2 regions of the Halorhodospira halophila SL1 genome follow, and region 2 is predicted to be linked to the other one. Evidence: predicted binding sites of a transcription regulator. Region 2 holds the regulator's gene; the other holds the start of a gene.
What was found. Region 2 encodes FliA, which starts transcription of late flagellar genes. Its sites were predicted from a motif close to GCTAAAGTTNNNNNNNNNNCNGCCGATA; they were not measured.
Positions count from the first base shown of each region.

Region 1: a site for FliA is predicted at 2,373-2,400, ahead of HHAL_RS12635 (MotY family protein). Genes of this name have one in related genera too.

Region 1 is NC_008789.1:1,511,942-1,527,193, reverse strand. It holds gene HHAL_RS07155 (universal stress protein) at 1-899, shown strand, start outside; gene HHAL_RS07150 (acyl-CoA thioesterase) at 915-1,343, opposite strand; gene HHAL_RS12635 (MotY family protein) at 1,396-2,265, opposite strand; gene pufB (light-harvesting antenna LH1, beta subunit) at 2,707-2,934, shown strand; gene pufA (light-harvesting antenna LH1, alpha subunit) at 2,947-3,141, shown strand; gene def (peptide deformylase) at 3,423-3,911, opposite strand; gene HHAL_RS07125 (light-harvesting protein) at 3,999-4,214, opposite strand; gene pufB (light-harvesting antenna LH1, beta subunit) at 4,229-4,408, opposite strand; gene acnA (aconitate hydratase AcnA) at 4,997-7,741, opposite strand; gene hflD (high frequency lysogenization protein HflD) at 7,807-8,436, opposite strand; gene mnmA (tRNA 2-thiouridine(34) synthase MnmA) at 8,433-9,584, opposite strand; gene HHAL_RS07100 (LysR family transcriptional regulator) at 9,669-10,676, opposite strand; gene aceA (isocitrate lyase) at 10,953-12,221, shown strand; gene clpS (ATP-dependent Clp protease adapter ClpS) at 12,353-12,673, shown strand; gene clpA (ATP-dependent Clp protease ATP-binding subunit ClpA) at 12,756-15,026, shown strand; gene infA (translation initiation factor IF-1) at 15,088-15,252, opposite strand, start outside.
Region 2 is NC_008789.1:537,600-552,851, forward strand. It holds gene HHAL_RS02390 (HlyC/CorC family transporter) at 1-714, shown strand, start outside; gene HHAL_RS02395 (chemotaxis protein CheW) at 1,060-1,557, opposite strand; gene HHAL_RS12460 (chemotaxis protein CheW) at 1,577-2,527, opposite strand; gene HHAL_RS02405 (ParA family protein) at 2,520-3,317, opposite strand; gene HHAL_RS02410 (protein-glutamate methylesterase/protein-glutamine glutaminase) at 3,338-4,525, opposite strand; gene HHAL_RS02415 (chemotaxis protein CheA) at 4,570-6,789, opposite strand; gene HHAL_RS02420 (protein phosphatase CheZ) at 6,829-7,614, opposite strand; gene HHAL_RS02425 (chemotaxis response regulator CheY) at 7,620-8,003, opposite strand; gene HHAL_RS02430 (RNA polymerase sigma factor FliA) at 8,057-8,800, opposite strand; gene HHAL_RS02435 (MinD/ParA family protein) at 8,800-9,633, opposite strand; gene flhF (flagellar biosynthesis GTPase FlhF) at 9,672-11,429, opposite strand; partial or broken gene flhA (flagellar biosynthesis protein FlhA) at 11,436-13,556, opposite strand; gene flhB (flagellar biosynthesis protein FlhB) at 13,553-14,728, opposite strand; gene fliR (flagellar biosynthetic protein FliR) at 14,732-15,252, opposite strand, start outside.

The sequences.
Region 1 (15,252 bases), 970 kb from region 2:
ACAAGATCCTTTATGCCACCGACCTGAGCGAGCGGACGGAAGCTGCGGCGCAGCGCAGTGTGGAGCTGGCCCGGCGTCACAGCGCCGAGTTGCGGGCCGTGCACGTCATCGAAGCCGACCTCGAAGAAGAGACCCTCCGATTGCTGTTCCGTGAGCAGGGTGCCGGGGCGCAACAGGCGACCCGCGAACTGGAGCAGGCCGGCGAGGCGCGAATGACCGAGCAGCTCACTGCGATCGCCGGAGACGGGGCGGCCCCGAGCTGGACGGTCGGGTGTCGGTGGGGGCGTGGAGCCAGCGAGATCGCCGCAGAGGCCCGGGACTGGGGCGCCGATCTGGTGGCGATTGGCGCCCACGGTCGGCGCGTCGTCCGTGATCTGTTCCTGGGGGCGACCGCCGAGCGGCTGACCCACGAGTTGTCCGCGCCGATCCTGGTGGTCAAGCGTCCACCCCGGGGGGCGTACCAACGGGTCCTGGTGGCGGTGGACGGGTCGCCGCGCTCGCGCCGAGCCGTCGAGATGGCTGCCCGCCTGGCCCCCGATGCGCGACTGCACCTACTGAGCGTTCACGACACGACACCGCTGGAGCGGATCTATGGGGCCGGTGAGGGGGCCGCACAGGAGCTTCAGGCAGCCCTGCAGGCCGGACGGGAGCAGACGGCGGAGGAGCTGAGTCGGTTGGTGGCAGAGCTGCCGATGCGCGACCGTATCGCCCACTATGAGGCACGCAGCGGGAATCCGGCGACGGTGATCGATCAGGTCGCGGGGGAGGCGGACATCGATCTGGTGGCGATGGGCACCCGCGGCCTGTCACGCTGGCAGGGGGCGCTGCTGGGCAGCGTGGCCCGACGTGTCGCCCACGAGAGCGAGCGTGACCTCCTGCTCACCAGCGGTGAAGGGTGAGGGCCGCACTGCTGATCAAGCGCTTGATCGGGCACAGAAGGTGTCGAGAAAGCGCTCCGGGGTGCGGCGCGGCCGGCGGGCGGCATAGTCGAAGAAGGCAATGGTCGTGCGGGCGCGGGCGATCTCCCGGGCATCCGCCGAACGCTCGACGCGGTAGAACAGGTCCGCCCGGCTGCGCCCGATCGCCCCCACCCCGACAGCGATGGAGAGGACGTCTCCGTAGAACGCCTCGGCGCGGTAGGCGATTTCCAGTTCGCTGACCACGATCCCGGCCCCACCGCAGTCCCCTTCGCTGAAGCCGTGGTGGCCGAGGAAGGCCACCCGCGCTTCGTGCAGCAGGGAAACCAGCGCGTCATTCCCCAGGTGGCCGCCGTAGTTGACGTCGGTGATGCGCACCGGTAGCTCTGCGGAGTAGGGCAGTGGCTCGGGTAGTTCGATCTTCATCTTCGACATAGTAGGGGTTGATGGCTGCGGCGGCTTGCCTGGAACACGGAACCTAGAGCGCCGTGCGCAGCTCCACGCGGCGGTTGCCTGCCAGTTCGTGGATGTCCTGCTCGGCGTCCTCGTCATCGATCAGCCGCGCCTCGACCTCGATACGATCCTCCGGTAGCCCCAGATGCACCAGTTCGTCCCGCACGGCGGACGCGCGCGCCTCGGCGAGCTGCTCGTTGACCTCCGCGCTGCCCCGAGTGTCGGCGTAGCCGATGGATAGTATGACGCCCCAGTGGGGGTTGTCCTCGACGGCGCGCACGAATCGCCGGATTTCGTCCAGGGCGTTGCGTGTCAGGTCGTCACTGCCGGTGGCAAAATAGACCTCGGTCCGCGGCCCGCGTGGCAGTCGCGGCAGATTGCCCTCCCAGGTGGGGCCGTCGCTGTCCGCCATCGGCTCGCCAGTGCGGCCGGGGATCACCTGGCCGCGGGTGGCGGTGCCGGCGTCAACACGTTCGTGACGGGCAATGCATTCGCGATAGTGGCCCAGTGCTCGCTGGAAGGCGGCTGGCGTTAGGCCGATCTCGACCAGATCGCCACTGTAGACGGCCTCGTAGCGGATCTGGGGCTCGCGACCGTCCCGCAAGGCATCGAGCAGCCGTTGCGTGGTCCGGCGGCTGAAACGCAGGGTACGGGCGTCGGGGTGCAGCCGCACGGATTCAACGTGGCGCCGTTGATCCCCGCCCCAGACGGGCTGACCGATATAAAGATCGCCGGTGATTTCTTCCCGCGGCGGCCGATTGGCAAAGAAACTCAGATACTGTCGACCGTCGTGCCGGTAACTGATCAGCGCCACCCCTTGACCAGGTATTTCGTGCGCCATATGGCACCCGGAGCGCCCTTCGAAGGCGTGCCACTGGGCGCTGTGCGGGTCCATGCGGTGCGTCTGCTGGCCACCGGCCGCCTGGGCGCTTACGCAAATTGCCGCAGTAGCGCAAAAACCGATTGCAAGGGTCCGGGTACGGTGTTTCATCATATCTTCGGTATCGGCATTTGCGCAGGAAACTGAAGTGGTGGGAAAAGGATTCCACAAGGGGCTACAGGGGTGCGGTTATACGCCACCACACAACGCCCCCATTCCTGCGTTAGTGTTTAGGTCATCGTGGAGGTCGAGCGCTGGACCGGATACGGAAGGGCTCGACACACGAACGAACCTCGAAGACTGGACGGGCCCAGCGTACCGATCCAGCGCTTTGAGGAAGGCCGGCAGCAGCATGCCGGTCGAAACGGAAGTCCCACGTTAGCGTGGGCGACCACCCCCTACCGCGCGGGGGTAGAGCGCGGTACCGGCTGAAACGCTGAACGGAGGACGAAACGTATGGCCGATAACATGTCGCTGACGGGCCTTAGCGATGAGGAAGCTAAGGAGTTCCACAGCATCTTCATGCAGAGCTTCCTGATCTTCACGGCGGTTGCCGTCGTGGCCCACTTCCTCGCTTGGGCCTGGCGTCCGTGGATCCCCGGTGCCGAGGGCTACGGCTCCGTCATCGAGGGTGTTCACAACGTGACCGCCGCTGTTTCCCAAATTGCGCCGCTTGCTGGTTAAGGAGATAGAACCATGTGGAGACTCTGGAAGCTTTACGATCCGCGCCGCGTCCTGATCGGCATCTTCTCCTGGCTGGCCGTGCTGGCCCTGGTGATCCACTTCATCCTGCTGAGCACTGACCGGTTCAACTGGGTCGGTGGTGCTGCGGTCAGCTCGGTGAGTGAGTCCGCTGAAGAGGTGTCCGCTCTGCCCCCGCGGCAGGTCTGACACCCGATCCCGGGTGACTCAGGAGTCTCTCCCGTTCGTCACGAGCGGGAGAGATTCTTCCCGGGTCTTCCTGCCGGACGCGGCAGGATATGAGGAAAAACGGGGCATACGCCCCGTTTTTCTTTGTTACTCCGCACCAGTCTCCGATCTCCTTTAGGGTGCTATCGGTTGTCACCGGCGCCCACCAGCTTGGTTGGGCGCCCGGGCGAGTGCGTCCGGGCGCCCGTTTTTTGTCGAGCGGGGATCGATCGGGGATGACCTCGCCCCCGGTAGGGGGTCTGCTAGCCGCGGAGAAGGCGGCTGGCGCCGATCTTCAGGCGCTTCCAGAACGGCAGCCGGTCGATAAACAGCGTCCCATCCAGGTGGTCGATCTCGTGGTGCAGGCAGACGGCATCTAGGTTCTCGAGCTTGCAGTGGAACCGTTCGCCAGCGGTGTCCTGGGCACGGACACTGACTCGGGTTGGGCGCCGGACCAGGCCTTGCTGGCCGGGGACCGAGAGGCAGCTCTCTTCGATGTAACCGGGTAAACTGCTGCCGGTGATCTCCGGGTTGATGAATACGCGTGGCGCCTGGGCGGGCTCCGTGCAGCAGACAACAATGCGCTGGCGGACATCTACCTGCGGGGCTGCCAGACCGATCGCCGAACGGGCGTGCATGGTCTCGATCATGTCGTCGACCAGTTCGCACAGCGCCTGGTCGAAGCGCTCCACCGGGGCGGATGGTTGTCGAAGGCGGGGATCGGGGTGTTCGAGGATCTCTAACGTGGCCATGGGGGTTCCTGACAAGAAAAGGGGCGAGATCCGCGGACCCCGCCCCAGTGTCGAGCCGTCAATGGGCTGACATCCGCAAAGGCGGATTTACACCATCGACTCGCGCGTTGCCAGCGCGTCGCCCTCGGCAATCTCCGAGGCCGGGATCTCGGCCGCGGCGTTGCCCTCAAAGTAGCTGGGGTACCAGCTGGTGTTCGTCAGGATCGCGCCGTGCACCAGCAGGGCGATCAGCAGCACAACACCCAGCAGCAGCGGGAGGCCGACGCTGGGCTTGACTACGAGCCAAATACGAGCTTGGTTCATGTGTTAACCCTCCCTTAACCGAGCCACGGCGAGTAGGCGAAAGCCAGCACGTGCGCAACCACGGCGATGCCGAAGAAGATGCGCGCGCCGTCGAGCACATAGCTGTGCAGCTCCTCCGCCTCCGGCAGGGTCAGCCCGGACGGCCAGACCCTGTTCGGGTCGTCGAAGTCCACGAAATCGTCGCGATCTCTCATAGTAGCTACTCCTTTTATGAAAGGCGTTAGCCTCCGAACCACCCGCCCAATCAACCGGACTGGAGATGGAGCGGGCACCATCCAAATGTCGCAGGGTTAGATAAACAAGAAGGGCGGGTGGCGGTCAACGCTCGGGGGCGCGGTGCCGCACGGGGTGCGCTGCCTTGCCGCGCCGCCCTGCGCGATCACCGCAGAAAAACGTATAACTACGCGCCAACTGCCCGTTTGTGAAGGGTGTGCGGCAAAATGCCGTCCCTTTGCGCAACGGCCTTGGCTGGGCAGGCTGGGGCGGACACGATGGGTTTCCGAGAATCCCGTGATTTGAATCGATATTCTACGGAAAAAATATGCCCCGGTGGCCTGTTTTGTCCCTGAAGATACTGGATATAAACCCCGGTGGCAGGAATTCATCGGGGCGCGGGCTGATTGACGCAGCGGGATTCGGTGTTAATTCGGGCGCTTTCGGAGGTTTGCCAACACGGGATCGGACGGCCCGTAGCAGACGCTCTGAGCGTCGTCTGACAGCCTGCGGGGAAGGGGCGGGGGTGGCCCGCGGCCACCCCCTTGTCCTTCGGTCTGAGTCGGCGCTCAGGCCGTGCCGGCCAGCCCACGCAGCACGTAGTGCAGGATGCTGCCGTGCCGGTAGTATTCCCACTCCTGAGGGGTATCAACGCGCACGCGCGCCTCGAAGGTGGTCTCCGTGCCGTCGTCGCGGCGGGCTAGCACTCGAACGGTCCGGGGCTGCTCGGTAATGCCTTCGATGTCGAAGGCCTCGTCCCCCTTGAGGCCGAGGGTCTCGGCGTTCTCGCCGTCCTGGAACTGCAGCGGCAGGACCCCGAAGCCGACTAGGTTGGAGCGGTGGATGCGCTCGTAGCTCTCGGCGATGACCGCCTTGATGCCCAGGAGATTCGTGCCCTTGGCTGCCCAGTCCCGGGAGGATCCGGTGCCGTACTCCTTACCGGCGAGGACGATCAGCGGGGTGTCTGCCTGCTGGTAGCGCATCGAGGCATCGTAGACACTGGTCTGCTCACCGCTGGGCACATGCGTGGTCCAGCCGCCCTCGGTGCCCGGCGCCATCTTGTTGCGCAGGCGCACGTTGGCGAAGGTCCCGCGCATCATGACCTCGTGGTTGCCGCGTCGTGAGCCGTAGGAGTTGAAGTCTTTCGGCGCGACGCCCTGCTCCTGCAGATACTGCCCCGCGGGGCTGTCCGGATGAATGGCACCGGCCGGCGAGATATGGTCGGTGGTGATCGAATCGCCGACGTAGATCAGGCAGCGTGCGCCGCGGATGTCCTGCAAGGGTTGCGGCGTCTGGTTCATGCCCTGGAAGTAGGGCGGGTTCTTGACGTAGGTCGACTCGCGCCAGTCGTAGAGCTCGCCGGAGGGGGCGTCGATGCTCTGCCAGGCGGCATCGCCGTCAAAGACATTGGCATACTGCTCGCGGTACATCTCGGCGGAGATGTTGCCGCGGACCAGGTCGGCCACCTCCTGCTGGCTCGGCCAGATGTCCTTGAGGTAGACATCGCGCCCCTGGTTGTCGGTGCCCAGCGGCTCTTTGTACAGGTCCCGGGCCATGGTGCCGGCCAGGGCGTAGGCCACCACCAGCGGCGGCGAGGCGAGGTAGTTGGCGCGGACATCTTGGTGGATGCGGCCCTCGAAGTTGCGGTTGCCGGAAAGCACCGAGGTCACGCAAAGATCGCCCTCGCGAATGCCCTCGGCCACCGCCTCGGGGAGGGGGCCGGAGTTGCCAATGCAGGTGGTGCAGCCAAAGCCGACCACCGAGAAGCCCAGGTGCTCGAGGTCGTCGAGCAGCCCGGCCTGCTCCAGATAGGCAGGTACCACCTGGGATCCCGGCGCCAGACTGGTCTTGACCCACGGTTTGGGCATCAGGCCGCGCTCGCGTGCCTTCTTCGCCACCAGCCCGGCGGCGACCAGCACAGCCGGATTGGAGGTGTTGGTGCAAGAGGTGATCGCTGCGATCACCACATCGCCGTGCTTGAGCATCTCCTTGCGGCCGCCGATCTCAATCTCCACCGCACCGCGCTCGTGGGCATCGTCGATCCCCGGGGCGCTGTGGCCGCCCTCCGATTCGAAGTGCTCCTCGGCTGCATCGGTGGGCACCGTGTGATGGGCGCGCAGGTGGTCCTGCAAGGTCTGCTTGAAGCTGGCCTTGGCCGCGTCCAGCGAGACGCGATCCTGGGGCCGCTTGGGGCCGGCGAGGCTGGGGACGACGGTGGACAGGTCGAGCGACAGCGTGTCGGAGTATTCGGCCTCGCGGCTGCCGGTCTCCCGCCACATGCCTTGGGCCTTGGCGTACTGCTCGGTTAAGTCGATGAGTTCCTGTTCCCGGCCGGAGAGCTCCATGTACGCCAGGGTCTCCTTGTCCACCGGGAAGATGCCGCAGGTGGCGCCGTACTCCGGGGCCATGTTGGCGATGGTCGCCCGGTCGGCCAGGGGCAGGTGATCGAGGCCGTCGCCGAAGAACTCCACGAATTTGCCGACCACGCCCTTCTTGCGCAGCATCTCGGTGACGGTGAGGACCAGGTCGGTGGCCGTTGCCCCTTCGGGGAGCTTGCCTTCGAGCCGGAAGCCCACCACTTCAGGGACGAGCATACTGATTGGCTGGCCGAGCATGGCCGCTTCGGCCTCGATGCCGCCGACGCCCCAGCCGAGGATGCCCAGGCCGTTGATCATGGTGGTGTGCGAGTCGGTGCCCACCAGGGTGTCGGGGTAGGCCTGCGGGGTGTCGCCGTTCTCATTGCGGAAGACCACCTGCCCCAGGTACTCCAGATTGACCTGATGGACGATGCCGGTCCCCGGCGGGACGACGCGGAAGTTGGAGAACGCCGTCTGGCCCCAGCGCAGGAACTCGTAACGCTCCCGGTTGCGCTGGTACTCGATCTCGGTGTTGAGCTGCAAGGCCTGCCGGTTGCCGAAGTGGTCGACCATGACCGAGTGGTCGATCACCAGGTCGGCCGGGGAGAGCGGGTTGATCCGGCTCGGGTCGCCACCCAGGTTCTTCATGGCGTCGCGCATGGCGGCCAAGTCCACCACCGCCGGGACGCCGGTGAAGTCCTGCAGGACGACCCGTGCCGGGGTAAAGGCGATCTGGTCCTTGGGCGTGGCTTTGGGATCCCAGTTGAGGACTGCTTCGATATGCTCGCGGGTGACGTTGACGCCGTCTTCCTTGCGCAGCAGGTTCTCGAGCAGGATCTTCAGGGAGAAGGGCAAGCGATCGACGTCGTAGTCGCGGCGTGGCCCGTCCAGGCTGTAGATCTCGTAGGCCTTGCCCCCGGCTTGCAGGGTGGTCCGCGCGTTGAAGCTGTCCGTCATGATCCCTCCAGTGGTTGTGCGATCAGCGCTTCTTATAGTGTATCGAATCAGTCCTGATGCGTCGCTCACGCCTCAGTGGGCAAGGCCTCGAGAAGATCCCGGGCCGCTCCGGCAATGGCCTGGCGCCGGAAGAGCAGGGTCATCCGGCCGCCGCCGTTGTCCCGCCACAGGCTGGCGCCGCGGATGCCGCACAACAGCAGGGCGCGGATCAGCGCCGCGTTGCGCTCGTTCTCGAGGTGCTGCTGCTCGCCGCGGATCATCAGCCGCGGGCCCATCTCGCTGATGGTCTGGCTGTAAAGGTCACCGACGCTGCGGATGACGCTCGTATGCGCGGGATTCTCGAAGTAATCCGCCTGGCTACGGGCCTGCTCGATGCCCTCGGCGATGCGCTGCAGCACGGCCTGGCGCTTCATGAGGCGGCGCTCGAGGTGGAAGATGCTGGCCACGTACCGTGTGGTATCGGCCTCTTGGGGATCCTCGAGCTGCTCGACCACCCGGCGCAGCCCCGGGGCGAGGCGCGCGGCGCCGTAGAGGGCGTCCGTGGAGCCGTCGTACTCCCCGAGTAGGCCCTCGATCAGGGGCTCATACCGGCTGGTCTCGGTGTCCCCGGTGCGTGCAACCTCACGGATGCACTGCACGGACTGCATGATGACAGCCAGGGTCAGGGCCTGCTCCTGTTCGCGCGACTCGCTCACACCACCTCCGTCGATTGCGTCTGCAGGGCCGGCGGGGCGCTCCGGTCGGCCGGGTGCGCGGTGTCGATGACCCCCCCACCCAGGCACTGTTCACGATCATAGAGAACCAGGTGCTGCCCCGGGGTCGCCGCCCGCTGGGGTTCATCGAAACGGAAAACCACCCGACCGCCTTCAGCGTGGGACAGCTGGCCGGCCTGCGGCTCCTGGCGGTAGCGCACCTGAGCATGCAGCCGGGCCCCCTCGGCGGGCACCGGCGCAAGCCAATGGAAGGGCTCGGTCGAGACCGCGGCACTCTGGAGCCAGGGATGGTCGTGGCCCTGGACGACGAACAGTGCGTTGCGCCGCGCGTCCTTGCCGGCCACATACCAGGGTGCGGAGGAGTCCCGGTTGCGATCGCCGCCGATGCCCAGCCCGCGGCGTTGCCCCAGGGTGTAGAAGGCCAGCCCGCAGTGGCGGCCGATTTCCCGCCCGTCCTCGGTGAGGATCGGCCCGGGGTGGGGGTCGATGTAGCGCTGCATGAACTGCGTGAAATCCCGCTCGCCGATAAAGCAGATCCCGGTGCTGTCCGGGCGGTCGAAGTTGGGTAGCGCCGCCGATCGGGCCTCGGCGCGGACCGTCTCCTTGGTGCTGTCGCCCAGGGGAAAGCGCACGGCGTCCAGTGCCTGGCGCGGGACGCCGGCGAGGAAGTAGCTCTGATCCTTGCTCGGATCGATGCCGCGCAGTAGCGCCGGCTCGCCGTCGCCGGCGCGGCCGGTTCGGGCGTAGTGGCCGGTGGCGACGGCGTCGGCCTCGAACTGCTCCCGGGCGTGACGCAGGAAACGGTCGAACTTGACGTGCCGGTTGCACAGGATATCGGGGTTCGGCGTGCGCCCGGCGCGCAGTTCCTGCAGGGCGTGCTCGAAGACTTCTCGCCGATAGTGCGCGGCGAAATTCACCCGGCGGATGGGGATGCCCAGGTGCTCGGCCACGGCCACCGCGGCGGCGATGTCGTCCTCGGCGGAGCACTGGGTCAGGGTGTCGTCGTCTTCCCAGTTCTTCATGAACAGCCCGATCACCTCGTGACCGGCGCGGACCAGGCGCAGTGCCGCAACGGCGGAGTCCACTCCACCCGAGAGGCCGACGACGATTCGCTTGGGGGATTCAGTCATGGGGCCGGATCTGTCAGATGTCCCGGGCCGAGAGGCTACCACAGTCCGAGGGTGGCCCCGGTAGGCCGGGGGCGAGCCGGACGCTCATTGCGGCTGACGGCCGGGGACCAGCACGCTCTCCTGACTGCCCGCGATGCCGTCCCACTCCGCTGCCTGGCCGAAACCCTGGGGGTCGATCAGTTCCAGGAAACGGCGGGCCTGCGGGGAGAGGTAGCGCCCGCGGCGCAGCATGACGCCGTAGGTGCGGCGCGGGAAGATCTCGGGGAGGTCGCGAATGGCCAGCTGTTCCTGCCCGGTCAAGCAGATGGCGCTGGCGATGCCGACACCGAAGCCGAGCTCGACGTAGCGCTTCATGATCTCCCAGCCGCCCACCTCGAGGCGGACCTGATACGGCACGCTATGCTGCTGAAAGATCAGGTTGACCAGGCGCCAGGTGGTCAGCTGGCGGGGCGGCAGGATCAGTTCGCCGGCGGCCAGGTCCTCGAGAGTGATCTGTTCCTTCTCCGCCAGCGGGTGGTTCAGCGGGGTGATCAGCTTCAGGTCGAAGGTGTGCGTCGCCCGGTAGACGATATCGTCAGGCAGGTCGAGATTCGAACCGACGGCGATATCCACCCGATCCTGCTGCACGGCATGGATCTGCTCCTCGCCGATGAGGTTGTGCAGGCGGACGTGGACCTTAGGGTGGTGCACCATGAACGAGCGCAGCAGATCGGGCAGGACGTAGAGCGAGGTCGACTCGCCGGCGGCGATGTCCAGGTGGCCGAGCTGTTGTCGACGGTTGCGGGCGACGAACTGCTCGGGCAGCGAGTCGATGCCCTCGACCAGCGGTGCCGCGACCTCGTAGAGCCCCTCGCCGTCGGGCGTCAGCCGGATGCGCGGGCCACGGCGCTCGAACAGGGTGATCCCCATCTCGCGCTCGAGGGCCTGGATCTGCAGCGATACGGACGGCTGGCTCAGCTCCAGGCGCTCGGCGGCGCGGGAGATGCTGCGCTCCTGAGCGGCGTGGCAGAAGGCGCGCAGTTGCTTGAGCCGGTTGTGTCGATAGTAATGACGAGGGGACTCGTGATCCAAGGCTATTCGATCTTCAGTCATTGGGCCGATCAATATGCAATATAGTTTGGGAAATATTGTCAAATGCTGCGGCGCGCCATACTATCAATGACGCGTTAGTCAGGCGCGGCAGCGCGCCACCCGGCTGCAGACGCCTGCCAAACGCAGCGGTACGGGTTCTGGGCCCCGGGTTAACCCCGCCCGGGGTTCGTGCCCCACGAGGGCAACCGCGACGGCCCCTCGGGCCGACAGCCATTGACCGTCATACAAGATTTTCGGGGGTACGGTGTACCAGCCCGACTTGGGAGGCAGAGACTGATGTTGAAAGATCAAGCGGCGATTGAGCGTGACTGGGCGGAGAACCCGCGCTGGAAAGGGGTGCAGCGGGGCTACGGGGCCGATGAGGTCGTCCGTCTCCGGGGGACCGTGCACGTCGAGTACAGCCTGGCGCGCCAGGGTGCAGAGAAGCTGTGGCAGTCCATGCACGAGATGCCCTACGTCAACGCCCTCGGCGCCCTGACCGGCAACCAGGCCCTGCAGCAGGTCAAGGCCGGGCTCAACGCCATCTACCTCTCGGGCTGGCAGGTGGCCGCCGACGCCAACCTCGGTCAGACCATGTATCCCGACCAGTCGCTCTACCCGGCGAACTCAGTCCCTGCGGTGGTCGATCGCATCAACAACGCGCTGCTGCGCGCCGACGAGATCAACCACGCCGAGGGCAACCCGCCGTTCGACTTCATGAAGCCCATCGTGGCGGACGCCGAGGCCGGTTTCGGCGGCGTGCTGAACGCCTTTGAGCTGATGAAGGGGATGATCCGCGCCGGTGCCGCGGGGGTCCACTTCGAGGATCAGCTGGCTTCGGTGAAGAAGTGCGGCCACATGGGCGGCAAGGTGCTGCTGCCCACCCAGGAGGCGGTGCAGAAGCTCATCGCTGCGCGCCTGGCGGCCGACACCATGGATGTGCCGACCATCCTGGTCGCCCGTACGGACGCCGAGGCGGCAGACCTGCTGACCTCCGACGTGGACGACAACGACAAGCCGTTCATTACCGGCGAGCGCACTGCGGAGGGCTTTTTCCGCACCAAGCCGGGCATCGAGCAGGCCATCAGCCGCGGCCTCGCCTACGCCCCTTACGCCGACGTGATCTGGTGCGAGACCGGCAAGCCGGATCTCGAATTCGCCCGCGAATTCGCGCAGGCCATTCACGAGAAGTATCCCGGCAAGCTGCTCGCCTACAACTGCTCGCCGTCGTTCAATTGGGCGGGCAACCTGGACGAGGCCACCATCCGCAAGTTCCAGGATGAGCTCGGTAAGATGGGCTTCAAGTTCCAGTTCATCACGCTGGCCGGCTTCCACTCGCTCAACTACTCGATGTTCGAGCTGGCCCGCGGCTACAAGGAGCGGCAGATGGAGGCGTACTCCGAGCTGCAGCAGGCGGAGTTTGCCGCGGAGAAACACGGTTACACCGCGACCCGTCACCAGCGGGAGGTGGGCGCCGGCTACTTCGACCAGGTCACCAACGTGATCCAGGGCGGCCAGTCCTCGGTGACAGCGCTGAAGGGGTCGACGGAGGAAGAGCAGTTCTAACGTCGGTCGCGCCCCGACGCGCGAAGCCTCAGGACCCCGGGACGGTGTAGCCACCGCCCCGGGGTTTTTTTATGGTGACGGTGCGCTCTGACATTGGCCGGTTCGCGCGCGACTCTATAAAATGAAGGGCGATGACCGACGAGCCGAACCAAGACGACCCGCAGGGCCCCGAGGTTGAAGCGGCGAAGCCGTCGCTCAAGCAGCCACCGATGTACAAGGTGGTGCTGCTGAACGATGACTACACGCCGATGGATTTTGTGGTCGAGGTGCTGCAGCGCTTCTTCAACAAGGATCGGAGCCAGGCGACCCAGATCATGCTTCACGTGCACACGCGGGGTAAGGGGGTGTGTGGCGTCTACAGTCGGGACGTGGCCGAGACCAAGGTCTCCCAAGTCAACGACTACGCCCGCGAGCACGAGCACCCGCTACTGTGTACGATGGAGGAAGCTTGAATCGTTCCAGGAACCGTGGCGCGGTTGTCCGGTCCAATCCGGGGGTGGTTCCCCGGTCAAGCCCCAGGCGAGGTAATAGGGCATGCTAAGTAAAGAGTTAGAGTTCACGCTCAATCTGGCTTTCAAGGACGCACGGGAGAAGCGCCACGAGTTCCTCACCGTTGAGCACCTCTTGCTGGCCTTGACCGACAACCCCGCTGCCTCGCAGGTGCTCAAGGCCTGTGGCGCCGATCTCGAGCGGCTGCGGGGGGAGTTACAAGCCTTCCTGTCCGAGACCACGCCGCTGCTCCCGGTAAACGACAGCCGCGAGACGCAGCCGACGCTCGGGTTCCAGCGGGTCCTGCAGCGCGCCATCCTCCACGTGCAGTCCTCCGGCAAGCGTGAGGTCACCGGAGCCAACGTACTGGTGGCCATCTTCAGCGAGCAGGAGTCCCAGGCGGTCTACTTTCTGCACAAGCAGAACATCTCTCGCCTGGACGTGGTGAACTACATTTCCCACGGCATCTCCTCGGTCGGGGGTGAAGAAGACATGGGCAAGGAAGAGAGTGGCCCGGCGGATGAAGAGGGCGCAGCGGAGCCGACCCAGGGCGGGTCGCCGCTGGAGCAGTACGCCACCAACCTGAATCAGCGGGCCCGCTCCGGGCAGATCGACCCGCTGATCGGTCGTCGTTACGAGATCGAGCGGACGGTCCAGGTGCTCTGCCGGCGCCGCAAGAACAACCCGCTGTTCGTCGGCGAGGCCGGTGTCGGCAAGACCGCCATCGCCGAGGGGCTGGCCAAGCAGATCGTCGAGGGCGAGGTGCCGGAGGTGCTCCGGGAGAGCACTATCTACTCGCTGGATCTCGGTGCCCTGGTGGCCGGTACCAAGTACCGTGGCGACTTCGAGAAGCGCCTCAAGGCGTTGCTCCACCAGCTCAAAAAGGACAGCGGCTCCATCCTGTTCATCGACGAGATCCACACCATCATCGGAGCTGGGTCGGCCTCCGGTGGGGTGATGGACGCCTCGAACCTGATCAAGCCGATGCTCGCCTCCGGCGAGCTGCGCTGCATCGGATCGACCACGTATCAGGAGTACCGCGGTATCTTCGAAAAGGATCGGGCCCTGGCCCGGCGCTTCCAGAAGATCGATGTCAGCGAGCCGTCGGTGGAGGATACCGTCCAGATCCTCAAGGGGCTGAAGAGCCGCTTCGAGGAGCACCACAATGTCCGCTTCACGGAGCCAGCCCTGCAAGCGGCGGCGGAGTTGTCGGCCAAGTACATCAATGACCGGCGCCTGCCCGACAAGGCCATCGACGTCATCGACGAGGCCGGCGCCCGGCTGCGCCTGCGCCCGCGCTCGAAGCGGCGCAAGACGGTGGGCCTGCCGGATATCGAGTCGATCGTGGCGAAGATCGCGCGGATCCCCCCCAAGCGGGTCTCCAGCCAGGACATGAAGGTGCTCGAGAACCTCGAGGGCGAGCTCAAGGGACTGATCTTCGGTCAGGACGAGGCCATCGAGAGCCTGGCGTCGACCATCAAGATGTCTCGGGCCGGGCTGGGTACGCCGGATCGGCCGGTGGGCACCTTCCTGTTTGCCGGTCCCACCGGCGTGGGCAAGACCGAGGTGACCCGACAGTTGGCCGAGGTGACCGGTGTCCAGATGATCCGCTTCGACATGTCCGAGTATATGGAGCGGCACACCGTCTCGCGGCTGATCGGTGCCCCTCCGGGGTACGTCGGCTACGACCAGGGCGGGCTGCTCACCGAGGAGGTCATCAAGCACCCGCACTCGGTACTGCTGCTCGACGAGATCGAGAAGGCCCATCCGGACGTGTTCAACCTGCTGCTGCAGGTGATGGATCACGGCACGCTGACGGACAACAACGGCCGCGAGGCGGACTTCCGCAACGTGGTGCTGGTGATGACCACCAACGCCGGGGCTGAGGAGATGAGCAAGCGCTCGATCGGCTTCACCAACGAGAGCGACACCCAGGACAGCATGGAGGCGATCCGGCGGACCTTCTCCCCGGAGTTCCGCAACCGCATCGATGCGGTGGTGCAGTTCCAGCCCCTGGGTCAGGACACCGTGCAGCGGGTGGTCGACAAGTTCATCCGCGAGCTGTCGGTGCAGCTGGCCGAGAAGCGTGTCACCCTGGTCGTCGACGGCGACGCGCGACGGTGGATCGGGGAGAAGGGCTATGACCCGCAGATGGGTGCACGCCCGATGGCCCGAGTCATCCAGCAGCACATCAAGAAGCCGCTGGCCGAGCAGCTGCTCTTCGGCGAGCTGACCGGTGGTGGCGAGGTCGAGGTCACGGTCGAGGATGGCGAGCTGACCATCCACGTCCGGGAGAGGGATACCGAGGGGGCGTAGGCCCGACGGGCCGGTGCTTCCGCCAGCCCCGGCCGAGCCGTGCTTGGCTGGGGTTGGCCCGTTACCGCTCGCGGTAGACGATGCGCCCCTTGTTCAGGTCATACGGGGTCAGCTCGACCGTGACCTTGTCCCCGGTCAGGATGCGGATGTAGTGCTTGCGCATCTTCCCGGAGATATGGGCCGTGACAACGTGGCCATTCTCCAGCTCGACGCGGAACATCGTATT
Region 2 (15,252 bases):
CGGCACATGCTGGTGAGCATCCTCGATCTGGAGGAGGCGACGGTGGAGGACATCATGATCCCGCGCACGGAGATCGTCGGCATCGACCTCGACGACCCGTGGTCAGAGACACTGGAGCGGCTGACCAACAGTCAGTACACCCGCATGCCGGTCTACCGGGGGACGGTGGACCACGTCATGGGGTTCGTGCATGTACGGCGGATCGTGGGTGACCTGGTCCGCGGCAACTTCACCCCGGAGGATCTCCAGGCGCGGTTGAAGGAGCCGTTCTTCATCCCGGAAGGGACCGGGCTGCACACCCAGCTGCTGAAGTTCCAGCGCCAGCGTGAGCGGGTCGGCCTGGTGGTGGACGAGTACGGCGAGATCCTGGGCCTGGCCGCTCTGGACGACATCCTGGAGGAGATCGTCGGCGAGTTCACGACGGACCCGGGCACCCTGACCCGTTCGATCAACCGGCAGGATGACGGGACCTATCTGGTCGAGGGCAGCGCGACGGTCCGGGAGCTGAATCGGGTCCTGGGCTGGGAGTTGGAGACCAGCGGACCGAAGACCCTCAACGGGCTGATCCTGGAGCGGCTGGAAACCATCCCCGAGGCGGGCACGAGCCTGCTCATCGACGGCTATCCGGTGACCATCGTGCAGACCCAGGGCAATCGGGTGAAGACCGCGGAGATCCAGCCGGAGCGCCCCCCGTCCGTCCAGCGGCCGGGGTGATGCAGCCGCAGCCGCCCGCCGAGAGGCACCCCGCCGCCATCCGGCGCTGCCCCGCGGTTGGTGCCCGGACGCTGCCGTGGGTGGGGGCCCTGCCACCCCGCCTGACGGTCGCGCCCCGCCTGACGGCGGGGTCCCCTGCGCGGCTCACCCCGGCGGGGCCGCTCGCTTAACTCGCGGCGCTACGCGCCGCTCGGACAAAACCTCGCTGATCCCCCGCCGGGGCTGCGCTGCTCGGCGCGCCCAATGGCGGGGTGGCAGGGCCCCCACCCACGGCGCGCCGGCGGGCTTTGTTGCCTGCGCCGGATGGCGGCGGGGTGCCTCTCGGCGGGCGGCTGGCCGTGGTGATCAGAGGGCGGCCACCTCCTGCCACTCGTCCTCGGTCAGGAGCTTGTTGGCATCAACCAGGATCAGCAGCCCGTCCTCGCGACTGACCACCCCATAGATGTAGCGCGACGATTCCTCATTGCCGACGTTCGGCGCCGTATCGATCTGCGCCTCGCGAACGCTGGCCACCTCATCGACGCTGTCGACCAGGATACCGGCGACGTTCTCCGCCACCTCCATGACAATGATCCGACTCTGCTTGTCCGCCTCCCGAGGCTTCATGCCAAAGCGCAGCCGCGTGTCGATCACCGTCACCACTTTGCCACGCAGATTGATGATCCCCAGGACGAACTCCGGGGCCCCCGGCACCGGCGCGATCTCCGACAGCGGCAGGACCTCCTGGACCTGCATCACGTTGATGCCGTAGTGCTCGTTGCCGAGCTTGAACGTCACCCACTGGGAGGTCGGCCCCTCAGCGAGTTCGGCATCGTCTTCGTACTGTGCCTGTTCGTAAGCCATGTATTCCCCTCGCTACGGGTTAACCGGAACCGGCGGGGTTATTCTGCCCGCGGGAGGCTGGGGATGCCAGGGTGCCGCCAACCCCGCCCTCCCGCTCGAGCATATCGGCGAAGGCGTCCGTATCCACCAGCGCACAGAGGTGTTCCCGCACCGTGCCCGCCAGCCAACGCCGTCGCCCCTCGGCCGAGCGCCACTGTACCTGCTCCGGGGTTAGCTTGAGCACCGCCCCCACCTCCCGGCACGCCAGTCCCCAATGGCCGTCGCCGACGATGATGATCCGCCCGGCGCGGCGCTCCTCGAGCGGTGGCCGGCGGTCCTCGGGGAGGACCACCTCGGCGGTATCGACCACCTGCACGTAGCGCCCACGGTGGTCGAGCAGCCCATGCATCCACGCCGGCTGCCCGACCGTGGGCTCAACCTCGTCCGGATCCTCCCACGGCACCACCCGGTGGAGCTTGACCAGCGGCACCGCCAGGCGCAGGGCCCCCACATGCAGGGTCAGCGCCTGAAAGAAAGGCCGGGCCCAGGCCGGCGTCGGATCGGCCGGGGGCTCCTTGCCACCGGCACCGGCACCCGCCTGGGTGCGCGGTGGCGCCGGGGCAGCGGTCTTGGCAGGCGGGGGATCGGGCTCGGGCTGCGGCTCGGAGGCCGTCTCCGGCGGTGCCACGGTCGGCAGCGGCGCCTGGGGCAGGCGCGGCCGCTCGGCCATGCGGCTCTGCGCCGCGGGCGCCTGAGGGGCGGGCGCTCGAGCTGCTTCCGGGGCCGCTGGTATCTCGCGCTCCGCGGATTCACCCGGGGACGACGCCGCCTCTGCGGCAGCCGCCTCCGGCTCCGGGGGCGGCTGTTCCCCGCCCGGAGACGCCTCCGCCTCCGGCACAAAGTCCTCAACCTCGTCGAGCAGCGCCTGAAGATACTCCCCCAGGGCGTGCTGGTGATCGGGCAGCCCCTTCCCCGGGTCCTCTTCAGACATGGCCGGCCACCTCGTTATCACGTTCGCGCTCGGCCCGGGTCAGGTGTTCGAGCAGCTTGCGAAAGGCGAGGCTGCCCCGGCACCAGGGCTGCATCACGGTCAGCGGCAGGCCGTCCCGGCTGGCCTCACGGAACTGCGTGTCCACCGGGATGGCGCCGGGCCAGACCCGCTCGCCGTGGCGCTGCTGCAGATCCTCCAGGGCCCGGGTGGCGGCCCGGGTCCGCCGGTCGTACAGCGTCGGGACGATGGTGTAAGGCAGCGCGCGGGGCCGCGAGCGCTCAATCATCTCCAGGGTGTGCACCATCCGCTCCAGCCCCTTGAGGGCGAGGAACTCGGTCTGCACCGGCACGATCAGCTGATCGCAGGCGGCCAGGGCGTTGACCATCAGCACCCCGAGCATCGGTGGGCAGTCGAGCAGGGTGTAGTCGAAGCGGTGGGCCATGGTGCTCAGCCCCCGGCGGATCACCAGCCCCATGCCCTTGCGGCTGCCCAACTGTCGGTCCAGAGTCGCCAGCGAGGTGGAGGCCGGCAGCAGGTGCAGGCCCTCCACGGCGGTGGGCACGCTCATCGCCTCGGGATCGATGCCCCGGCCCTGGTGGCGGAAGAGCTCGTAGAGGTTCGGCTCCACCACCTCCGGATCGTAGCCGAAGTAGCTGGTCAGCGACCCGTGGGGATCGAGGTCAACCACCAGAACCGAACGCCCCCGCTGGGCAAGCAGCCCGGCGAGGCTGGTGACGACCGTGGTCTTACCGACGCCGCCCTTCTGATTGGCCACTGTCCAGATGCGCATAGGCCTGCCGATCCTGCCCGCTAGCGAAGGCGGGCGAGTTCGTCTCCGATCCGCTCGAGGGGCAGCACCTGATCACTGAGCCCGGCCTTGGCCACCGCCGCTGGCATGCCGTAGATGACGCTGCTCGCCTCGTCCTGGCTCCACACCCAGCAACCGTTGTCCTTGAGCAGCTTGGCCCCCTTGGCCCCGTCCGAGCCCATACCAGTGAGCACGATCCCCAGCACCCCTGCCGGGGCCAGCCGGGCCAGCTCGCTGAAGGCAATATCGACGCTCGGCTTGTAGTGGTGGTCGCTCTGCCCCTCATAGGTGTAGACACTGAGCGCGCCGCTGCGCCCGCGTACCCCCAGGTGCCGGCCGCCGGGGGCGAGGAGCACCTCGCCAGGGCGCAGCAGGTCGTCGTCATCCGCCTCGCGGACCTGCACCTGGCAGAGCTCATTGAGGCGCTCGGCGAAGGCCGGGGTGAAGGAGGCCGGCATATGCTGGATCACCAGCACGGGCACCGGGAAGCTCGCCGGTAGCCGGGTCAGCACCCGCTGCAGCGCCACCGGCCCGCCGGTGGAGCACCCGATGACCACCGCCTGCAGATCGGCCAGGCGCGGACCGCCGCGGCCGGCGCGCCGCGCCCCAGTGGCCGGGGCCGGCTGCGCTGCAGGGGCCGGCGCCCGCGCCGCGGCTTCGCCTTCCGGGCGTGAGCGAGCCGCCGGCGGGGTGCGGCTGGGCGTCGGGGCCTCGCCGGTAGCCGGAGGCGCAGCCGCCGGCGCCCGGGCCTGGGAAACCGCAGCCTGCCCGCCCCGGGGGCCACCCCCGCGCCGGCCGCCGCCGAGCTCGACCAGCCGCCCGCAGAGCTGACGCTGGACCGCCTCCATGTCGCCGGAGATGTCGGCGAACCGCTTGGGGATGAAATCGGCGGCGCCGGCTTCAAGCGCCTCGATGGTCGCCCGAGCCCCCTCGTGGGTGAGCGAGGAGAACATCAGCACCGGGGTGGGTCGGCGCTGCATGATCTCGCGGACCGCCGAGATGCCGTCGAGTTCGGGCATCTCGATGTCCATGGTGATCACGTCCGGGCACAGCCGCTGGGCCAGCGACACGGCCTGTCGGCCGTCGGCAGCCTCGCCGCAGACCTCGAGACGCGGGTCCTGCTCGACCATGGCGCGGATGCGCCGGCGGAAGAAACCGGAATCGTCGACCACCAGAACCCGAATGCTCACCCAGTCCTCCTCGACCAGCGACGCGCGCCCCGCGCCCGGGAGGCCTACAGCCGCTTGCCGTACGCCTTGATCAGGCTCGGAATGTCGACGATCAGGGCGATCTGCCCGTCGCCGGTAATCGTGGACCCAGCCAACCCGGGCAGGCCGTGGAGCAGCGCACCGAGGGGCTTGATGACCACCTCCTCGAGACCGATGACCTCATCGACGACGAAGCCCACCGCCTGATTGCCGACGATCACCGTGATGACCTGGCGCTCGTCCTCGGACTCCTCACCGTTGGCCATCTCGCGTTTGGTGGTCAACACCGGCTCGCCCGCCTGGCTGAGCCAGCGCTCGAGGAAGAACAGTGGCATGGCCTTGTCGCGGACGATGGCCACCAGGCGGTTGTTGACCACGTTGGTACGCACGTCCTGGAGCTCGAAGATCTCGCGGACTACCGACATGGGCAGGGCGAACTTGCGCCCGGAGATCTTGACCATCAGCGTCGGCAGGATGGCCAGGGTCAGGGGCAGCTGGATGCGCATGACCGTGCCGCGGCCCAGTTCCGAGTCGATGTCCACCGTGCCGTTGAGCCGCGAGAGGCTGTTCTTGACCACGTCCATGCCCACGCCGCGTCCGGAGACGTCGGAGATCTCCTCCTTGCTGGAGAAACCGGCGTGGAAGATGAGGCTGAACGCCTCCTTGTCGTCGAGCCGCGAGGCCGACTCCTCGTCCATCAGGCCCTTCTTCACCGCCAGGCCGCGCAGCTTGTCCGGGTCCATGCCGCGCCCGTCGTCAGCGATGGTCAGCAGGATGTGGTCGCCCTCCTGCTCGGCGGCCAGGGTCACCGTGCCCTGGCGCGGCTTGCCGGCGGCCTCGCGCTCATCGGGGTACTCCACGCCGTGGTCGACGGCGTTGCGCACCAGGTGGACCATGGGATCGGCCAGGGCCTCGACCATGTTCTTGTCCAGGTCGGTGTCCTCGCCGTGGGTCTCCAGGGTGACCTCCTTGTCGAGCTGGCGCGCCAGGTCGCGGATCACTCGGGGGAAACGCCCGAAGACCTTCTTGATCGGCTGCATGCGCGTCTTCATCACCGAAGACTGCAGGTCGGAGGTGACCAGCTCGAGATCGCTGACCGCCTGGCCGAGGCGGTCGTCGTCGACCTCGTTGCGCAGATTGGAGAGGCGGTTGCGCACCAGCACCAGCTCGCCGACCAGGTTCATGATCTCGTCGAGCTTGGCGGTATCCACCCGCACCGAGGCCTCGACCTTGTTGCCGCCACCGCCGGCATCGGCACCGGCGGCGCCACCTTTATCGGCGGCGCCGCCACCCCCGCCGCCCTTGTTGCCACCGCCACCGGCGGCGGGTTGCCGGGCGGGCTTCTCGGCACCACCGCTCCCCTGGCCCGTGGCAGGCTGCGGCGACTCGGCCGCCGGCTGTTCGGGGGCGGATGGACTAGACGGCGACGGCTGGGGCGGGGCCGGCTCCGGGGTACTCTCCTGCGCGCCGTCCACCGCCGGCGGCGGCGCATCCTTGCCCGGCGCGGCGCCGGGGCCGTAGAGACTGTCGAGCAGCTGCTCGAACTCCTCCTCGGTAATCTCCTCACCGCCCCCACCCGAGTCCGACCCGGCGGGGGCGTCGGCGGCCGGCTGCTCGGCCGCCGGCTTGCCCTGGTGCTGCCCCTTGCCGTGCAGTTCGTCGAGGAGCTGCTCGAACTCGGCGTCGGAGATCTCGTCTCCGCCGGTATCGACGGAGGCCTCATCCCCCTCATCGAGGGCTGTCAGCAGCTCGTCGAACTCGGCGTCACTCCCATCGCCGCCCTGCCCCGGCGTTGCCGGCTGTGCGGCGGCCGGCGCCGGCTCGGCACCGGCAGCCGGCGGCGCAGAGCCGCCGGCATCCGGCTTCTTGAGGCGGTCGAGCTCCTGGAGCAGCTCCGCCGGGGCGGGCTCCGGGTCGCTGCCGCTCTCGATCTGTCCGAACTGCGCCACCACCACATCGAGGGCGCGCAGGACGGAGTCCATCAGTTCCTGGGAGACCTGCTTGTCGCCATTACGCAGCAGGTTGAAGACGTCCTCGGTGCGGTGGCAGACGTCCACCAGCGGGTCGAGCCCCAGGAACCCGGCGCCGCCCTTGATGGTGTGGAAGCCGCGGAAGACCGAGTTGAGCAGGTCCTTATCCTCGCCGTGCTGCTCCAGGTCCACCAGCTGCTCGCCCAGCCGGTCGAGGATCTCCCGAGACTCGACCAGGAAGTCCTGCACGATGTCGTCGTCGAGGTCGATGGCCATGCTCGGCCTCCGCTGTTGTTGGGCTTCTCGGTGCCCGGGTTAGAACCCCAGACTCGACAGGAGGTCGTCCACCTCGTCCTGTCCACTGACCACATCATCGCCGCCCTGCCCGGGCAGGGTCGGCCCCTCGCCGCGGCGCATGCGCTCGCTGGCCGCCTCGGCGTCCTCGGCGGCACGCCCCGGGCGCTGGAGACCATCCTCCTCGAAGCGCTGCCCGGAGATCCTTACCAACTGGACCAGGTTCCCCTCGACCTCCTCGACCAGGGCGATGACCTTGCGGATGATCTGCCCGGTCAGGTCCTGGTAGTCCTGGGCCATCAGCGCCTCGTTGAGCTGATCGCTGATCTGCCGGCTGTCGGCCTGAACCCGACCCAGGAAGGCTTCCAGATCCCGGGAGAGTTCGCGGAAGTCCTCGACGTTGAGCTCGCGGCGCTGGAAGGCCTGCCAGCGCTCGGCCAGCCGCGCTCCCTCCTCGGCCAACTGCTGCGCCAGCGGCGCGCTGCCCTCGATCACCGTCAGGGTACGGTGCGCGGCCTGCTCGGTCATGGTGATGACGTAGTTCAGGCGCTCGCGGGCGTCGGGGATCTCCTGGGAGGTGATATCGGCCAGGCGCTCATCGTAGTTGAACGCCTTGATCGCCTCGTGCAGGTCCCGCGTCAGGGTGCCGAGTTCGCGGAAGAGCTCCGTCTCCCGCAGGTGGGTCAGATCGTCGATGACCGCCTGGGCGCCCTCGCTATCCCCGGCATCGACGTGCTCCAGCAGCTGCTGGGCCGCCCGCCGGTACGCTTCGAGATCGGCGCCGCCGCTGCCCTGCTCCCGGCGCATGCTGTTCAACCCCCACCTGCCTGGACCCGTTCGAAGATCTTGTCGATCTTTTCGCGCAGCGTGGCCGCCGTGAAGGGCTTGACGATGTAGCCGTTCACCCCGGCCTGCGCTGCCTCCATGATCTGCTCGCGCTTGGCCTCGGCGGTGACCATCAGCGTCGGCAGATCCTTGAGGTTCGGATCGGCACGAACGTGCTTGAGCAGTTCCAGGCCGGTCATGCCGGGCATGTTCCAGTCGGTGATGAGGAATTGGATCCCGCCCTTTTGCAGGATGGGCAGCGCCGTGTTGCCGTCGTCGGCTTCAACCACGTTGTTGTAGCCGAGCTCGCGCAACAGGTTTTTGATGATGCGCCTCATCGTGGAGAAGTCATCCACCACGAGGATCTTGATGTTCTTGTCCGCTGCCACATTGCCCCCCTATCTCGAGGCCTTGCCAAGCCGTGCTAAGCCGTTCGTTCCTGCTGCTCGCGCCGCCACTCGCCGAGGCGATTGCGCAGCTTGAGCATGATCCGGCCGTGGATCTGGCTGACCCGCGACTCCGAGACCCCGAGGACCTCACCGATTTCGCGCAGGTTGAGCTCCTCATCGTAATAGAGCGCCATGACCAGACGCTCGCGCTCAGGCAGCTCGCGGATCGCCTCGGCCAGTTCACCCTGAAACGCCTCGTCCTGCAGCATCGCCAGCGGCCCCGGCTCGTGCCCGGCGGGCTCGTGGGGTTCGCCGGTGCCCGGATCCTCCTGATCGATGCTGAAGACTTTCGCCGAGGACACATCCTGCAGGATATTGTGGTATTCCGCCACCGAGATCCCCAGGGCCTCGGCCACTTCGTGGTCGCGAGCGTCCCGCCCGGTCTGGTGCTCGATGGTGCGGATCGCCTCGGCCACCTCGCGGCCCTTGCGGTGGACCGATCGCGGCGTCCAGTCAAGCCGGCGCATCTCATCGAGCATGGCGCCGCGGATGCGGATCCCGGCGTAGGTCTGGAAGCTCGCGCCCTGGGAGGAGTCGTACTGGCGCGCCGCCTCGAGCAGGCCGATCATGCCGGCCTGGATCAGATCCTCGAGCTGCACGCTCGGCGGCAGGCGGCTGGCCAGGTGGTGGGCGATCCGCTTGACCAGGGAGGCGTGGCGGGTGACGAGGTCCTCGTCGCCCTGTTGCGCCACCGCGGTGTACATCGCGTGACCATTCATCAGGTCACCTCTCCCCCCATGCTGCTGTATTCAATCAGTCGCTCGACGAAGAACTCCAGGTTGCCGGTGGCACCGGAGGGCGTCGGCCATGCATCGATGCGCCGCGCCAGGTCGTTGAAGGCACGCGCCGAGGGGCTGTTCGGGTAGGTCTCCACCACCGGCTGCTGCTTCTGCACCGCCCGGCGCAGACGATCATCCTCAGGGATGGCGCCGATGAAGTCCAGATTCAGGTCGAGGAAGCGCTCGGTGGCCACGGACAGCTTCTGGTGCAGCATCTGCCCCTCGCGGCGACTGCGCACGCGGTTGGCAACCAGATGGAAGCGCTCGACCCCGTAGCGGTTGAGCACCTTGATCAGGGCGTAGGCGTCGGTGATCGACGAGGGCTCGTTGCAGGCGACGATGACCAGCTCGCGGCAGGCGCGCACGAAGCTGACCACACTCTCGGAAATGCCCGCCGCGGTATCGACCAGCAGCACGTCGACATCGCGCTGGAGCTCGCTGAAGCAGCGGATCAACCCGGCGTGCTCGGCGGCGGTGAGCTCGGCCATGCGCTGGGTACCCGACGAGGCGGGCACGATGGTAAAGCCCCCGGGGGCCTCCACCAGGACCTCGTCGAGGCTGGCGTCACCGGAGAGCACGTGGGAGAGGTTGAGCTTGGGCGACAGCCCCAGGGCCACATCGACGTTGGCCAGGCCCAGGTCGGCGTCGAACAGCATCACCTCCTGGCCCATGCGGCTGAGCGCGGTGGCCAGATTCACGGAGACGTTGGTCTTGCCGACTCCGCCCTTGCCGCCGGTGACGGCGACCACCTTGACCGGTCTGGTTTTCGCCATCCTGCGCAACCCCGCCGCCTGATCGAGGCCCGGCTCAGTCAGGAACATGCGCCTCCCCCACCGAGCGCCAATGCCAGGGCTTCCTCATCCGCCTCCTGGACGTGCTCGTCCAGCAGGGCACATGCCCGGTGGACGAGTGTATCACCCCTGGCCGCCTGGAGGTCTTCCGGCACCCGCTGGCCCACGGCCAGGTAGGCGATGGGCAGCTTGGTGCGCAGGGCGCAGGTCATCGCCCCGCCCAGACTCGAGGCCTCGTCGACCTTGGTGAAGATGCAGCCCACCGGCTCGGCGCCGGCGAAGGCGCTGACCGATTCGGTCAGGGTCGCCATCTGCGTGGCCGCCGAGAGCACCAGGTACGTCTTCACCAGGCCCTCCGCGCTGCCCAGGGTCTTGAACTGCTCAGCCAGGCGGACATCGCGCTGACTCATGCCCACCGTGTCGATGAGCACCAGACCACGATCCATCAAATCGTCGACAATCGTGCGCAGCTCGTGACGATTGGTGGCGGTGTAGACCGGGACGTCGAGGATACGGGCATAGGTGAGCAGCTGATCCTGGGCGCCGACCCGGTAGTTGTCGGTGCTGACCAGCGCCACCTGCTCGCGGCCGTGACGCAGGGCGTAGCGCGCCGCCAGCTTGGCCACCGTGGTGGTCTTGCCGACGCCGGTGGGGCCGACCAGGGCGTAGACCCCGCCGCGATCGACGATCTGATCACCGGCGATGGGCAGATGCCGGGCGATCAGGGCCAGGGCCTTGCGGAAGGCGGTGTCGGGGTTCTCGTCGCCGCCGATGTGATCGGCCAGCTTACGACTGACCTCGGTACCCATACCGAGGTCGGTAAGCCGCTTGATCACCGCGGCCCGCGCCGGGTGGCGGTGGCCCATGCGATTCCACTCGAGCAGCGAGAGCTGGTTCTCGAAGAGGCTGCGCAGGGTACGGATCTCCTCGCGCATCTCCTGGAAGGCCGGCTCCTCCTCGACACGCCGCCGGCTTGCGCCGCCGCCGCTCGCCGCGGCGGCACCACTCTGGGCGCCGCTGCTGGCCGCCTCCGCGGCGGCGCCTATCGCCGCAGCGTGCTCCGCGCCACCGAGCCCGTGGTGACGCTGCCCGGCACTGCCCCCGCCGACGCCGCCTTGACTCCGCTCCGGGCGGGACGCCGGATCGCGCCGCGGCTGCTCGGCGCGCTTGCGCTCCACCTCCTGGTGCTCACGGCTGAGGGCGTCGAAGAGTTCGGCGTCCTCGTCGGCACCACCGACCCGCAGGTCGATCCGCGGCTCGCGGCGTTCGCCCCCGGCGGCGGCGCCGCGCTCCTGACCGGCGCTGCGGTGGGCGGCGGCATTGGCGCGGGCCCGCTCCGCCGCGCCGGAATCGATGCGCGGCCGCCCACGGGACGCCGACCCGCCCTCGCGCTGCGGCAGGGCGTCGTCGGCCACGGCGCCACCCGCCCGCAGGCTGCGCAGCCGGGCCAGCGCCGCCTCGCGGGCGCGGCCGGCCTCATCCTCGGTCTCACCGGCCTCCCCGGCCTCCCCGGCGGGCTCACCGCCGGCCGCAGGCAGATCCGGCTCCCCGGGGCGCGGCCCCGGGGACCCGTCCAGGGGCGGGATCTCGGCCGCCCGCGGATCTTGTGCGCGGGCCGCCGCCTGAACGGCGCGCTCATCGTAGTCCACCGCCGAGATCACCTCCACGCCGCCATCGACGTTGCGCGAGGAGATGACCACGGCGTCCGGGCCGTGCTGCTCCTTGACCTTACGCAGCGCCTCGCGGGTATTGGCGGCGAAGATTCGCTTGATTCGCATGGTGCGTTACCCCTGCTTGCCCGATTCCTCCTGCCCCTGGCCGACGTTGGCAATGATGCGCACCTGCCGGTCGTCCGGGACCTCGTTGTAGGACAGGACGTAAAGCCCCGACGCCACGTTGCGGGTCAGCCGTCGCAGCCAGTGACGCAGCGGCGGTGACGTCAGCAATACGGCGGGCTGACCGGCGGCTTCTTGACGCTGCACCGCCTGGGAGATCGAGCGCTGCATGCGCTCAGCCAGCCCGGGCTCGATGCCGCCGCCTCCGTCCCCGGCACCCTGTACAGAATTAAGCAAGAGTTGTTCCAACTGTGGCTCCAGGGTGATCACCGGCACCTCACGCTCCATGCCGACGATCTCCTGGAGGATCATACGGCTGAGCGCCTCACGCACGTGCTGGGTGAGCTGCCCCGGATCCTTGGTCTTCTGCCCGTGCTCGGCCATCGCCTCGACGATGGTGCGCATGTCGCGGATGGGCACACCCTCCTCGAGCAGGTTCTGAAGAACCTTCACCACCACGGACAGGGAGAGGGTGTTGGGCACCAACTCCTCGACCAGCTTCGGCTGGCTCTGGCCGAGCATGTCGAGCAGCTTCTGCGCCTCCTCGTGGCCGAAGAGCTGATGGGCGTTACGCTGCACCTCCTGGGAGAGGTGGGTGGCAATCACCGTGCTGGCGTCCACCACCGTGTAGCCCAGGGTCTGCGCGTAATCGTGCTGGGACGGCTCGATCCACACCGCGTCAAGGCCGAAGGCGGGATCCTTGGTCGGCGAGCCGGAGAGCTCGCCGTGGACCGTCCCGGGGTTGATGGCCAGCTCGCGGCCAGGCTGTACGTCGCCCTCGGCCACCGGGACGCCGTGGATACTGACGCGGTAGATGTTCGGCCCGAGATCCAGATTGTCGCGGATGTGCACCGGCTGAACCAGGAAGCCCAGATCCTGGGAGAGCTTCTTGCGCACGCCCTTGATCCGCGTCAGCAGCTGCCCGCCCTGGTTGCGGTCGACCAGCGGGATCAGGCCGTACCCCACCTCCAGCCCCACTGGATCCACCGGCGGGACGTCGTCCCAGGTCAGTTCCTTCTTCTCGGGATCCTCCGGCTCCTAGGCGGTCCGCTCGGCCTCGGTCGACTGCTGCGCCGCCGTCGCGGCCTCGACCTGGCGCTGCCCGGCGTACCACGCCCCCAGTGCGCACAGCCCGGCGAAAAACAGGAACGGCACCGGCGGCAACCCCGGAGCCAGGCCGAGCAGGCCGATGATCGCGGCGACCACCCAGAGCACCTGCGGGTTGCTGAACAGCTGCTCGAGGATGTCGTCGGTCATCCGCCGGGTATCCGAGCGGCGGGTGACCAGGATGGCCGTGGCGCTGGAGAGCACCAGTGAGGGGATCTGCGCCACCAGACCGTCGCCGATGGTCAGCAGCGTGTAGTTGCGGGCGGCCTCGTCGACCGGCATGCCGTGCTGGGTCATGCCGATGATCAAGCCGCCGACGATGTTGATCAGCAGGATCAAGATGCCAGCGATGGCGTCGCCGCGGACGAACTTGGCGGCACCATCCATGGAGCCGTAGAAGTCGGCCTCCTGCCCCACTTCCTGGCGCCGGTTGCGCGCCTCCTCCTGGCTGATGATGCCGGCGTTGAGGTCGGCGTCGATGGCCATCTGCTTACCCGGCAGCGCATCCAGGGTGAAACGCGCTGAGACCTCGGAGATACGCCCGGCACCCTTGGTGACCACCACAAAGTTGATGATCACCAGGATGGCGAAGACCACGAAACCCACCACGTAATTGGCGCCGACGACGAACTCGCCGAAGGACTGGATGACGTTGCCCGCCGCGTCGGTGCCGGTGTGGCCATCCAGGAGGATGATCCGGGTCGAGGCGATGTTCAGCGCCAGGCGCAGCAGCGTGGCCACCAGCAGGATGGTCGGGAAGACCGCGAACTCCAGCGGCCGCATGATGTAGACGGTGACCAGGAGGATCGACAGCGACAGGACGATGTTGAAGGTGAACAGCATGTCCAGCGCCAGCGGCGGCAGCGGCACGATCATCATCCCCAGCAGGGCGATGACCAGCAGCGGTGTGCCCAGCCCGCGCGAGCCGATGTTGCGGATCTGATCGGCGATGGCCGAATTCATCGGCGGCTATCCCCTCCTCGCTCGTCGGATGACGCCTCGCCGCCGGTGTCGTAGCCGGACGGGACCTCTGGCTCCGGCCGCTGCGGCGGCGTCCAGCCGCGGCGCTGCGCGGCCTGGAACTGATAGACGTAGGCCAGCACCTGGGCCACGGCGAAGTAGAGCGCGCCCGGGATCTCCTGGTCCAGATCGGCGGAATGATACAACGCGCGCGCCAGCGGCGGGGCCTGGAAGATCAGGATGTCGTTCTCCTCGGCCAGCTCGCGGATGCGCGCGGCGAGCAGATCGGCGCCCTTGGCCACCACGGTGGGGGCGCGCATGGTCGACTGATCATACTTGAGCGCCACGGCGTAGTGGGCCGGGTTGGTGATGACCACGTCGGCATCGGGAACATTCTCCATCATCCGCCGGTTGGTCATCTCCCGCTGCTGTTCGCGGACCCGCTGCTTGACCTCCGGCTTACCCTCGGTCTGCTTGAACTCCTCCTTCACCTCCTGCCGCGTCATGCGGATCTTCTGGGTGTGGTCGTAGATCTGGTAGGGGATGTCGATGGCCACCACCACCAGCATCGATAGCGCCAACAGGAAAAAGAAGATATAGAACAGCCGCATACCCTCGGCCATGGACGGCTCGAGCGGGGCGCGACTCATGGTGTAGAAGTTGTCCCAGAAGAGCACGAACAGCCCGACGGCGGTGCCGCCGATGACCAGCACCTTGCCCAAGGCCTTACCCAGCTCCACCGCCGCCTTGGTCCCGAACATGCGCTGGAACCCCTTGATGGGGCTGAGCTTTTCGGGCTTGGGCTGCATCGGATGGAAGGAGAAGCTCCACCCGCCCAGGGCGGTGGGCGCGATCACCGCAGCGGCGAGCATCACCGCGATGAATGGCAACACAGTGAGCAATCCACGCCCCAGCGCCTCGTGCAGCCGCTCGATGACGATCCCGGGGTCGTAGATGTGGCTGCGATCGATGGTGAACGACCACTCCAGCAGCGCGGTCAGCTGATTGCCCATGAACGGCCCCAGCGCCAGCAACGCACCGGCGGCCACGAGCAGCAGCAGCATGGTGGTCAGCTCCCGCGAGCGCGGGACCTGCCCCTTCTTGCGCGATTCCTCGCGCCGTTTCGGGGTCGGGTCTTCGGTTTTTTCCTGCCCGTCTTCGCTCTCCTGGGCCACGGCCTACCCCCCGATCCCCGGTGTGCCAAGCAACTGCCCGATGGTGTTGTACGCCTCGCTCCACATCATCGCCATGCGCGCCGGCAGCGCCGGCAGAACCAGGATGGGCATCAGGACCCCGCCGACCAGGATGGTCAGCGGCAGGCCGACCGAGAAGACGTTCATCTGCGGCGCAGCGCGGGTCATGACACCCAGCGACAGGTTGATGACCAGCAGGACCGTCACCAGCGGCAGCGCGATGAGCACGGCGCCAGCGTACATCTGCGTTCCCCAGGCGGCCACACCCCAGAAGACGTCCCGATCCAGGACGATCTCGCCGATGGGCACCGCCGAGAAGCTGTCCGCCAGCAGCTGGATCAGCATCAGGTGCCCGCCGACGGCGAGGAAGAGCAGCGTGACGATGGTCAACAGCAACTGCGAGATCACCGGCACGGACATGCCCGTCTGCGGATCCACCATGGTGGCGAAGCCCAACCCCATGGCCAGGGCGATGCTCTCGCCGGCGATCACCGCCGTATTCAGCG